2 regions of the Sporosarcina sp. GW1-11 genome follow, and region 2 is predicted to be linked to the other one. Evidence: riboswitches for the same ligand, from Rfam matches in the RefSeq annotation. Region 2 holds a riboswitch; the other holds the start of a gene.
The links. A riboswitch is a leader RNA that binds a small molecule or an ion and turns the genes downstream of it on or off. The one in region 2 is predicted to bind cyclic di-GMP.

Region 1: linked by a shared signal. The riboswitch ahead of ORD22_RS02140 (GGDEF domain-containing protein) and the one ahead of ORD22_RS10500 (hypothetical protein) in region 2 are both predicted to bind cyclic di-GMP.

Annotation. Positions count from the first base shown of each region.
Region 1 covers NZ_JAPMIW010000002.1:16,657-22,856, forward strand. Annotated here, with positions in the region: gene ORD22_RS02120 (cytochrome c biogenesis CcdA family protein) at 1-567, shown strand, start outside; gene ORD22_RS02125 (thioredoxin family protein) at 600-932, shown strand; gene ORD22_RS02130 (CcdC family protein) at 925-1,443, shown strand; gene ORD22_RS02135 (EAL domain-containing protein) at 1,714-4,233, shown strand; cyclic di-GMP riboswitch class I at 4,253-4,336, shown strand; gene ORD22_RS02140 (GGDEF domain-containing protein) at 4,354-5,193, shown strand; partial or broken gene ORD22_RS02145 (M3 family oligoendopeptidase) at 5,411-6,200, shown strand, end outside.
Region 2 covers NZ_JAPMIW010000015.1:31,210-37,409, reverse strand. Annotated here, with positions in the region: gene ORD22_RS10510 (tRNA dihydrouridine synthase) at 1-185, opposite strand, end outside; gene ORD22_RS10505 (pyridoxamine kinase) at 385-1,233, shown strand; gene ORD22_RS10500 (hypothetical protein) at 2,025-3,686, opposite strand; cyclic di-GMP riboswitch class I at 3,910-3,993, opposite strand; gene ORD22_RS10495 (glycine betaine uptake BCCT transporter) at 4,325-5,806, opposite strand; gene ORD22_RS10490 (reverse transcriptase-like protein) at 6,143-6,200, shown strand, end outside.

The DNA of each region.
Region 1 (6,200 bases), on a different contig from region 2:
ATGGGTCGTACGGGTGTTTTACATACGCTGTTCTTTTTACTTGGATTCTCCGTAGTATTTATTATTTTAGGATTCAGTACGTCATTTATCGGGTCCATCTTTTTACAGTATCAAGACTTGCTTCGTCAAGCGGGTGCAATTTTCATCGTAGTTTTCGGTTTGATGACGGTTGGATTATTTAAACCCGAGTTTCTAATGAAAGATAAACGCTTGCAATTTAAAAATCGTCCAGCTGGTTATCTTGGTACAGCGCTCATCGGCCTAGCGTTTGCGGCCGGTTGGCAGCCTTGTATGGGACCCATCATCGGCGCCATTATTTATCTAGCCGCAACCAATCCAGCGTCTAGTATGCTGTATATGATGCTATATGTACTAGGGTTTGCGATTCCTTTCTTCTTCTTGTCATTCTTTATCACAAGAATCGGCTGGATCCGCAAACATAGTATGACTATCACGAAAGTCGGTGGCTACTTAATGATCGCATTCGGTATTCTGTTGTTCTTTGACGGCATGGTGTTTTTGACTAGTTTACTGAGCCCGATCTTCGGTGATTTCCAAGGGTTCTGATGTAGGCAGTGAAGTGAAAGTGAGGTGTGTCTATGCAGGAAATTACTTCTTTTGACGAGTGGCAAGAAATGCTCGATCAATCGACACAATTTTTATTGTATGTAAAAACTGAAAATTGTTCAGTTTGTGAAGGTCTTTACCCGCAAGTGGCGGCACTCGAAAGTGAGTACCCATTTCCATTTTATCGCGTCAATGCAACAGCGGTACCTGAAATCGCAGGACAACTTGCGCTATTCACAGCACCTGTCGTGTTGTTATTCCACGACAAAAAGGAACTCGCTCGTTTTGCTCGGATCGTTCCGATGAATGATTTGAAGAAGCGCATGGAGGAACTGGTCCGGTGGGGGAACGTAGAAAATGATTAAGCTACAAGAGTTAGTCGATTATATATTCAACAGCATTCCACCGATCTACTTAATCATCGGTTCAACAGTCGTATTTATCGTCATGACGACATTCGTCTATACGATGCGCGCGAAGGCGTCGAATAAGCCGATCCAGGCGAAGAAAATTATTCTACCGCCACTGTTCATGTCAACGGGTATGTTAATGTTCTTGTTTGATGAATTTCAAGTACCGTGGACACAAGTAGCAGAAGCGAGTCTGGTCGGTCTCATATTCTCTACATTCTTAATTTATACGACACGATTTGAAATGAAGGAAGACGGCATTTATTTGAAGAAGTCAAAAGCCTTTCTCGTAATCTTGCTAAGCTTGCTCGTCATTCGGCTGGTCGGCAAGATTGTCTTAAGCAACACGATTGACGTCGGGGAACTTGGCGGGATGTTCTTCATTCTTGCGTTTTCGATGATTTTGCCGTGGCGGATTGGGATGCTTGTGAAGTATAAGCGACTGGAGAAACAATATAGTAAGTAATGTTAGGGCTACATCTCATATGCATCCTAAATGTTAGAGTTTTACAATCTAACGTTTAGGGTGTTTTCTTATGGGGAAATATGCTTATTATATATATGAAATATAAGTTCAAATTTATGATATCTCAAGTCGGACTAGCTTTTAATAATAGACTACGGTTTGTTTGACAAGCTTTCCGAAAGTAATATGATATGATAATAGGTAAATATTATTAAGTCGTTTGAGTTCTTTGAAATAGGTATTTAGAATTCAAAAGAAAGGAATGGCTGGATGAAAAATATAGATAAAGATACATTTTACCGTTCCATGTTTGAGGATAATCCCGATATAGCAATGTATTTAACTAGGGAACATGTGATTGAAAATGCAAATCAAAATTTATCGAAACTAAGTGGTTATTCATTTGAGGAAGTTTTGTCTACACCTATTACCAGTTATTTACCGCAAAGTCAGCTGGAAAATTATCTGAAAAACTTCTCAGAAGTTCTTAATGGAGAATCGAGAAGTATGAGATCCTTCTTTATCCATGCGAACGGTCAGAGCATACCGATTCGGATTATACTGATTCCTGCAATTGTAGACGGGAAGGTAACCGGTGTTTTTGGAATTATAAAAGATAAATCTGAAGTACAAAAAATTGAAAATAGTTTACTGGAATCAGAGGCGAAATTTAGGGCAATCGTAGAAGGAGCTTTAGTAGGTGTGTATATTTTACAGGATGGACACCTCTTATATGGTAATCCATACTACCATCAACTACTCGGAACGAACTACCCTGACGCCGGTTTCAATATTAGTAAGTATGTTCATCCAGATGATTTACAAAACATGCAATCCAACTTTGATTGGTTAAAAGATGGAAAAAAAGGAATAACACATTATGCCCGTGTCATTCGGGAAGATGGATCGGAGATAAAAGTCGAATTACATTCCAAATTGATTAATATAGACAGTGAACCAATCGTTTTGGGTACAGCGAAAGATATTACAGAAAGAGAAAAGTCTTGGCAGAAGATCAATTTTCTTGCCTACTATGACCAATTGACAGAGTTACCCAATCGAAAGTCTTTTGAAGAAAGTTTGGAAAAAGAATTAGTCATCGCTAAAACGTTGGACCAGAAGCTATCCATTATGTACTTAAACTTGGATAGATTTAAATATACAAACAATACGCTCGGTCATCGCGTTGGAGATGAGTTATTGAAAGCTATTTCTAAACGCCTACAGATAGTGCTTGGTGATGAATACCAACTATATAGGATGATTGGTGACGAGTTTGCGATCATTTCGCCTAACTGTAAAACGAGCAACTTAATAATTGAAGCCGCAAAGCAAATTATTGCCTCAATGGAAGAGGAATTTGTCATCGGTCCGTATAGACTCTTTATGAGCGCCAGCATTGGTATTAGTATTTTCCCGACGGATGCTGAGGATTCAATCACTCTTATGAAAAATGCGGATATAGCCCTACACAACGCAAAACGAGAAGGGATCAATACGGTAAAAGTATATTCTTCTATAATGGATATTCGAACATTTAGAACGTTTAAGTTAGGGGCTGACATCCGTCTAGCACTTGAAGAAGATCAATTCGAATATTACTATCAGCCAAAAGTAAGCACAGAGAATAATAAAATAGTAGGGGCAGAAGCGCTGATTAGATGGAATCATCCGGAGTGGGGGATTCTATCTCCAAATGAGTTCATGCCGATAATAGAAGAACAGGGATTAATAGCCGAAGTGGACCTGAAGATGAATTGGAAGGTAGCTAAACAAATTAAAGCTTGGCAAGAAATGGGCCTTCCACATATACCTATTTCAGTAAATTTATCAGCCAAACGATTTTTGGATAAAAACCTCGTAAACACCTTTCAGGAGATTTTGGAAGAAACTACGCTTGACCCTGAGTGTATCGAAATAGAAATTGTTGAGACTTCTATGTTAGAGTATGAAAAAATTGTCTTGACGACTTTACATGAACTGATGAAAACAGGAATATCAATTTCCTTTGACGATTTTGGTACAGGTTACTCATCACTTTCTTCTTTAACTAAGTTTAATAAATATATTAACACATTGAAAATTGATCGCTCCTTTATCACGACTTTAAGTCACGATGAAGAGAATGAATCGAACATAATTACGCAAACCGTTATTACGCTTGCGAGTAATCTGAAGATGCGCGTTGTAGCTGAAGGTGTAGAAACTGTTGAGCAATACGATCTGTTAAAGCAAATGGGCTGTAAGATTATTCAAGGGTATTTATTTTCAAAACCAGTACCAGCTACTGAATTTGAAGAATTATTAAAGATTGGAACAATCGATATACCGACTAGTCTCAAAGTAGAAAATAAAACGTTTGAGGAAAGGCGACGATTTTTCAGAGTCCCTCTTCATTTCCCGCTCAGTGGTTCAATGACACTTACGCGCATCAATGGCCGTACGGTGGACGTAGGAAGAACAGAAGTATTAATTGAGGATATTGGATTAGGTGGTCTTCGCTTTTTAACAGATTTAAAGCTTACAGTAAATCCTAATATCATTCTTGAATTTGAGACGCACTTATTTGGCGAAACCATTAAGCTACTTGGTTCAGTTGTCTGGATGAATGAAGTAAAATTAGACATGTATCAATATGGTGTAGAATATACTATTGATGAGGGTGAACGTGCTGAAGTTGCGCCGATATTAAATAAACTTGCGATAAAGCTTCGAAAGTCTCCTTTAGTTCCGGACTGTAGTTTTGTAACTGAGGATCGTTACGTGTTTATTAAAAACTTACGCAATTAATGATAGTGATCCTGCAACTCAATTGAAAAGGCAAAATTATTGAAAGATAATGACGCAAAACCACAGATCTAAGGCATGTAGCTATGATGGCTGGGTTACCGAAAGGAGTGAGGAAGGTAGTTGGTAAAAAAAAGCTTTATATATGTAGTAGTTTTTTTATGTACCGCTGCCCTTGTTTTTACAGATTTGATTTTGACTGAGGAGGCGAGTAGACGGTATCCATTTATATGGACGCTTACTCTCATTCCGAGTATTATCATTATCAATAGGTATCCAAAATGGAGAGTAATTATAGGGGTTGGCGTTTTCTTCAGTTTTGTGAAGTATATAACAGTACTTGCTCAGAATATTCACCCCGGTTCTATTGAATGTAAAGGACTTGTTTTAGATTCAATCATTAATTGGTCTATCCTTCTAACGGTTGGATACTTTATACGAAAATCCCATATATTACTTAAAAAGGTTGAAGATTTGACCATTACAGATACCTTAACTGGAATTTATAATCGAAGATATTTTGATATGTACATGGAAAAAACCATTCCCTTTAGTAAGATGTCGAACAGCCCATTGACCTTTCTTATGTTAGACATAGATCATTTTAAAAAAATTAACGATAGTTATGGGCATCCATGTGGGGATGAAGCACTTAAGCATACTTCAACGATTATTAAGAGCTGCGTAAGGCCATCAGATGCTTTCGTTCGTTTGGGAGGCGAAGAATTCGGGGTTGTAATGCCAAACACCGATGTTGTGGAAGGACTAATTATAGCCGAACGTATACGTAAAGCTGTGGAACAATCAGATTACACGTATAACAATGAACAGATCCATTTTACAATTAGCATAGGACTGTCCAGTTACAATGGAGAGCAAGTAGAGCAGTTTATCGAAAAATCAGATCATGCTTTATATCAAGCAAAGAAAAACGGTAGAAATCAGGTAGTCGTTAATAGATGAGGGTATTAAGTAGAATAAGATTATTCAAAGAGCAGCTAGTCTAACAGGCTGTTCTTTTTTTATTGTACATATTATATTCCACGTAAAGTCATATATAGTTGATGAAAAGAACGATATATCTTATATTTTACATGTCAGTGGGTTACGCAATGAAAGAATACGCTATCTCTGTTTGGCACATCCTGTAACAGAAGATCAATGAGGAGAGTGACGCAATATGAAATATAACGATACGTGGGATTTAGAGAGTATATTTACAGGCGGAACAAATTCAGAAGAAGTACAGACGAAAATTACATCTATAAAAGAAGATATTAAGCGCTATGCAGATCAATTGCAGGACTGGGATAGCGATCCAGCTAACGATGCTTCGAACTTGCAGGGGATATTAACGCAACAAGAAGTCATTGGTAAAGGCTTAGGTCAGGTAGGTACATTTATCAATATGTGGCATGACGCCTTCATGGACGATGAACATGCAAGCGTTGTCAAAGGTCAAGTGATGGAACTTAGCAGTGAAATCCAGCAACTATCCACGATTTTCACTAAAAAACTAGTAGCGATCCCCGATGAAAAATGGCATACACTCCTGCAACAGGATGCTTTTACAAAAATCAGCTTTTCATTGGATGAGATACGTGAACAAGGCAAACGACTGTTATCTGAAGAAGAAGAAAAACTGATTGCTACGTTGAATAAAGATGGTATCGCAGCGTGGAGCGATTTATATAATACAGTAGTCTCCGTTATGACGGTTCCCTTTACAGATCAAGAGGGTCAAACGACTGACCTATCTGTTGGGCAAGCGATGAATAAAATGTACGCTGATCCTGATGTAGAGGTGCGTGCGAAGCTTTTTGAAAACTGGGAAAAAACATGGTCGAAAAATGGACCCATCTTTGCAGACATCCTGAATCATTTAGCGGGTTATCGCTTAACATTACAACAAGCTCACGGAAGAGAAGGTCATTTAGAAGAACCGCTTGAATACAACCGCATGACAGAGA
Region 2 (6,200 bases):
CGCCCGCGCACACTAAAAATCCCGTCCGGATGACAAAAGCTTTCTGTATTCGTAAACTCTGTAAAAAATACATCTGGACGCGCAGCTTCACTCACCACATGGCGAAACACAACATCTGTTACGTCCTCCATTGGTGCTAATATGAAAAATGGCCGTGGTAAATCAAGCCAAAAGTTATTACTCATTGTTGTTTTCAAATCCTCTCATCATAACTTGCATCGTGCGTATGTGATACAGATGCCAGTCATACCATTATACAAAAAACATCAGCATATTCCACTATCTTTAGCATGAAGTGTTGAAACAATGTTGATTTGTTACAGCTCTTAGTATTCCAGCTTCTATGGTATGATAGAGTCAAATTTTTCTACGATGGAGGATATTATGAAAAAAGTTGCTGTTATACAGGATTTGTCATCATTCGGTAAGTGCTCATTGACAGCTGCCATTCCCGTACTTTCCGTTATGGGGGTGCAAGCATGTCCCTTACCAACAGCTATTCTTTCTGCACAAACGGAATACCCTAGTTTTTTCTGCGAAGACCTAACAGCTAATATGCCTCTGTTTATAAAAGAATGGCATAACTTACATGAACATTTCGAGGGGATCCATACAGGCTTTATAACTGGGAAAGAGCAGATTACCCACATCCTTAGCTTTCTAGACATGTTCCATAAAGAAGGAACTACATTGCTAGTAGATCCAGTAATGGGCGACGTCGGAAGTGCTTATACAAATTTTGATGAAGAGCTACTCGAGCAGATGAAGGTATTGGTCAAGCGGGCAAATATCGTCACGCCAAACCTAACTGAGTGTTGCCTTCTGACCGGATTATCCTACAGTTCACTCGATCGATTTGGAAATGAAAAAGACTTCTTAAAGAAAGTAGAAGAAGCAGGACTGCAATTAGCACAAGAAACCGGTGCACAAGTCATCATTACAGGAATCAACCCGCCAGCTGGACCGACGAATACGCAATCGATTGGTAATATGTACATAGACAGTAAACATTCCATCTATAGCTCCATTCCGTATAACGGTAGAAGTTACTCCGGCACAGGTGATTTATTTGCATCGGTCATAATGGGAAGTCTCATGCGCGGTGAAACTCTTATTCAGGCAATCCATTTGGCCGAAACTTTTTTAACTGCCGCTATTCAAGACACATGCCTAGAAAAAACCCCTACCATGGCAGGAGTTAACTTTGAGAAGTTTTTACGTTTGTTGTTGTAAAGTAAGTAAAAGGATGTCTATTTAAGTCAAGTAGACTCCTTTTCACCTTTATCAAATTCTTTACGTTTAATCAAACCCCAAGAATGTCGCCCTCTCCTCATTTTCAATATACCTTCCACACGATATAGTACAGTCAATTGGCGATAAACCTAAGTTTTCCATGAAGGCGAACAATACCAACCGGAGCGTGCTTCGCAAGGTTGTATAATGCCAGAACGAAATTTGTTCCAATAAAATACTACCAATTCAACGTCCGTAGCATCATTAAGTTGACTACGTGAATTGTCGTGAATCGCATGTACTGTGTCTTCTGTGTCTTCTATGGCTCGCTCAAAACTTGCTTGAACGGCATTAGTAAGATAACGTCCTAATTCAGCAAGTCCTTCTATCAAAACACTTTGTAATAAATATAACTTACCAACCGGATTTTGATAATTATACGTGTCCAATGCTTGATAAAAAGCAGGGGCATCACAACATACACCCTGATCGTATTTGCATTCATCTCAGAAATATAAGTAAACCATCTATAATATTCCTCATACGTAATTCCTACTTCTCCCGGAAATTCACCAGGTTTACCTGCATCTATATTCACGCCTTGGATAAACATCTTTAAATACATGTTTTATTCGAGTTAAAATACCTATGCATTTGCAATGTTTTCCATAGTATTACATGAACGCATAACTAAAAGCAGTATGTTTTTTAAACTAAAACAGTATACTTAATGAAAACATCAAAAAGTCACCCTCAGCTTTTTTCGCCGAGGGTGACTTTTGATGTTTAGTTTATTTCATATCCATCCAACTATCATAATAGTGAATGGCCATGCCGTTAAAAGCCGGATGATCTTTGTAGTGATTATATACTATATCCATTTCACTATACAGATAATCTTTTCCTTCTTCATAAAAAGTTAGAAACTTTGATTCATCATTTAGTTTTCCTGTTTCAACAGCAATTGTAGTTTTTACATTGTATTGTTCAAATAACCTCATTTGTGCAGCAGAGATATCTATGATCCCGTCATTCCCACCAGAGCCATTCGCAGAATCCCGATACGCCATGATTGAGATATTTTCCACGTGTTGGCCTAGAAACTCAGCGATATTTCCTTTTCCATAGATATTATTGTATTCCACGCCATAATACCAAAATGGAATGTCTACACCAAAGTCTAGCCCCATTGAATCAGCTTGTCCTCTAAATGTTACAATCATTGTTTGATAGTTTTTAAAGAAGTTCTTTGCCCTCTGCTCATATTTCGGATGTTGATACGGTTCTACATCTAAGTGGATTCCTACAAACCGCTCACTAGCTGATGCTATGTTCTGATAGTTTACTAACCACTCGGTAAATGCTTGTTGTTGACTTAATCCTTTTTGACCTGCAACCCAACTTGGTGCACCATCTAAAGCGTGGACTCTAATTCCGTTGGCAGTCGCTTTACTTATAAAGTATTGGTAATATGATATTTCAATTTTTTCATTTACTTGCAGATACACATCACTTACTTCATGAGTGACCAAGTTACTAACTATAGTATCCGGTTCAGACACAATTCTTGCAGTATCCCATAACCATGTAGCTAAAGGAACTTGCGGTGATTTCATATCCATCCAACTACCATAATGGTGAATCGCAATGCCGTTAAAAGCTGGATGATCTTTGTAGTGATCATATACCAAGTCTAGTTGGCTATAAAAGTAATCTTTGTCTTCTTCATAGAATGTGACGAACTGTGTATCGTCAGTTAGTCGCCCTGTTTCTACAGCAATCGTTCCTTTAACATTGTACTTCTCAAATAAATCCATTTGTGCAGCGGCTATGCTAATGATTCCATCGTGACCATTCGAGTCATTCGCAGAATCTCGATACGCCATAATGGAGATATTTTTAACATGTTGACTTAGAAATTCAGCGATATTTCCTTTTCCGTAGATATTATTGTATTTCACACCGTAAAACCAGAATGGAATGTCTATACCGAACTCCAGTCCCATTGCATTAGCTTTTTCTTTGAAGTCAATAATCATGGTTTGGTAGTTTTTAAAGAAAGCATTCGCTCTCGCTTCGTAATTCGGGTGTCCATAAGGCTCTACATCAAGATGAATCCCTACAAACTGCTCATTTCCTGAAGCGATAGCTTGGTAGTTCACCAACCAATCTGTAAACACCTGCTGCTCTTTTAATCCTTTTTGACCTGCGATCCAACTAGGTGCACCATCTAACGCGTGGACTCTAATTCCCTTGATTGTTGCTTTACTAATAAATTCTTGATAATACGAATGTTCTATATCCGAGTTTACTTGAAGATATACATCACTCACTTTGTTATCGACTAAATTGTTAATCACTGTGTCGGGCTCCGATACGATTCTTGCTGTATCCCATACCCATGTAGACAATTCATTTACGTTCTGAAATCCTTGCTTTATCTCACTTGCCATAGTACTCTTCGGTAAAATACTCACAATCAAAAGCATTGCACAAAATACTTGAAGAATATTCCTCATTACAATCACTACCTTTCTAACTCTTACATGATTGGGTATTAATAAATATGAACGTAATTGCCCAAAATTTAAAACACAGTTCGGTGTGCACACCGAACTGTGTTTTAAATGGCGCAATAAAATTAGTCGTCTTAACTTGTTTTTATTACACTTTTCGTTCGGCAACTGGCTACCATAGTCATAAACGTTAGGCCCTATAGTTTTGCGTCACTGTCTTTAGACAGGTTTGCTATTATCGCGAATTATTTTATTGTATCGTTATGTTAGATTTACCTATTTATCACAAACTTAAATTTCTATATCTTAATTATAAGTCGAAATTAACTATAAGTCTACAGTTACTCGATAGATTCACTTCTAATCATTAACAAATTGTGTCTATAAAAAACAACTTCACATTTATAGATCTTATGTATTGACAAACAAAGGACGATTATGAAATTAGTTAAATATTAGATAGTATCTCATAAATTAATTCCATTTTAATACATAGAATAATAAAACACCAGACCTCTTGACCAATGCGAATTGGTTTGAGACCTGGCACGTTACATTTTAGTCGATAGTATAGGCTATCTGCCCCTACGTTGTTCACTCTTCAAAGCTTTCATCAGAGAAATCACCATCAGTAGCATGACGAACGAAAACGGTAAAGCGGCAATGATAATTGTATTTTGTAAAGCACTCATACCGCCAACAGACAGTAAGACTAGTGCCACTGACGATTGAATTACACCCCAAATTACTTTTACGCTAGTTGGTGGCGTTAGCGAACCATATGTTGACTGCATACCAAGTACAAATGTGGCTGAGTCGGCACTCGTCACGAAGAACGAAGCAATCAACAGAATTGCGATGATAGAAATGATGAATGACCAAGGTAACTCATGGAACATTTCGAAGATGACAAGTTCTGTAGGGGCATTCGCAATATCCGCAATGCCACCACGTTGCATGTCGATTGCTGTCGTACCGAACGCGGAAAACCAGAAGGCACATAGCAATGTAGGTGCGAGAAGTACACCAACCATGAATTCGCGGATCGTCCGGCCTTTTGAGACACGAGCGATGAACATACTGACAAACGGTGCCCAAGAGATCCACCAAGCCCAGTAGAAGATTGTCCAGTCGAACAACCACTGCTGATTATTCTCGTTGAGAGGTGCCGTACCAAAGCTCATTTGAACTAGATTGCCCAAGTAACCACCGATAGAATCAGTAAATACGTTCATAATTAGCAACGTCGGTCCTAAAATCACTATAAATACTAACAACAGAACAGCTAGAACCAGGTTGGTATTGGATAGATACTTAATTCCTTTACTAAGCCCCGTCCATGCTGACATAATGAAAAGAACCGTAACAATCGCAATAATAACAAATTGCGAGAACGTTCCGATTTTGATTCCGAACAAATAATTTAAGCCTGCGTTAATTTGAACAGCACCGAAACCGAGAGTGGTCGCAACACCAAATGCAGTTGCAAACACAGCTAGAACATCAATGAATATTCCCCAAGGACCATCCATCTTCTTGCCGAAAATCGGTTTCAATGTTGCTGAAATTAAACCCGGTTCGTCTTTACGGAATTGGAAATATGCTAGTGACAATGCGACAATACCATACATCGCCCACACATGAAGACCCCAATGGAAAAACGATTCACGCATCGCTTCCTTAAAAGCGGCATCCGTGTTCGGCTCCTTCGTTGCTGGATTAATGTAATGCGAAAGCGGTTCAGCTGCACCATAGAACACTAGCCCAATACCCATCCCGGCTGAAAACAGCATGGCAATCCACGTAACTGTAGAAAATGCAGGTCGATCGGTATCCTTACCGAGTCGGATCTTGCCATATGGACTAAAGATTAGGAAGATACTCAGCAATAATAGGAAAGAGAGCAGCAACAAGTAATACCAGCCAAACGAGGACGCAACGAAATTCCTGACACTAAGCGTAACTGCTTCGAAACTTTCCGATGCAAACACCGCGTACCCGACGGTAATGATAATTAATGCAATCGTAATGTAAAACACTTTTGATATTTTTCTCATGTTTCTCCTTTCGAATTGGGATTACTTGTTCACTTAAGGAACGACTATATACTATACCTATACTTTTAGGAGAAGACAAAAGAAAGAAAATTGTAAAGTTTACACGGAATTTCACTTTATTTTTTTATGAGACAGCACAAATACAGACAGTGCCTACCACCAATAGCCATCAAAATAAAATTTCTCGTCAATTTTCACTTGAGGTTCATAAATTAATTATGACCTTTTACCTAAGTTTTCTGCGGGTGTTTTGCACTTCTATGAATCGCTATAAGAAAACGTTTTCTACGTGTAAAATCTTACATTCAAGATACAATATATATGGGAGGAATAACTATGCAGGTTGTAATTGAATGGATATATACATCACCAAAGGGAAAAACAACAGTCTTTC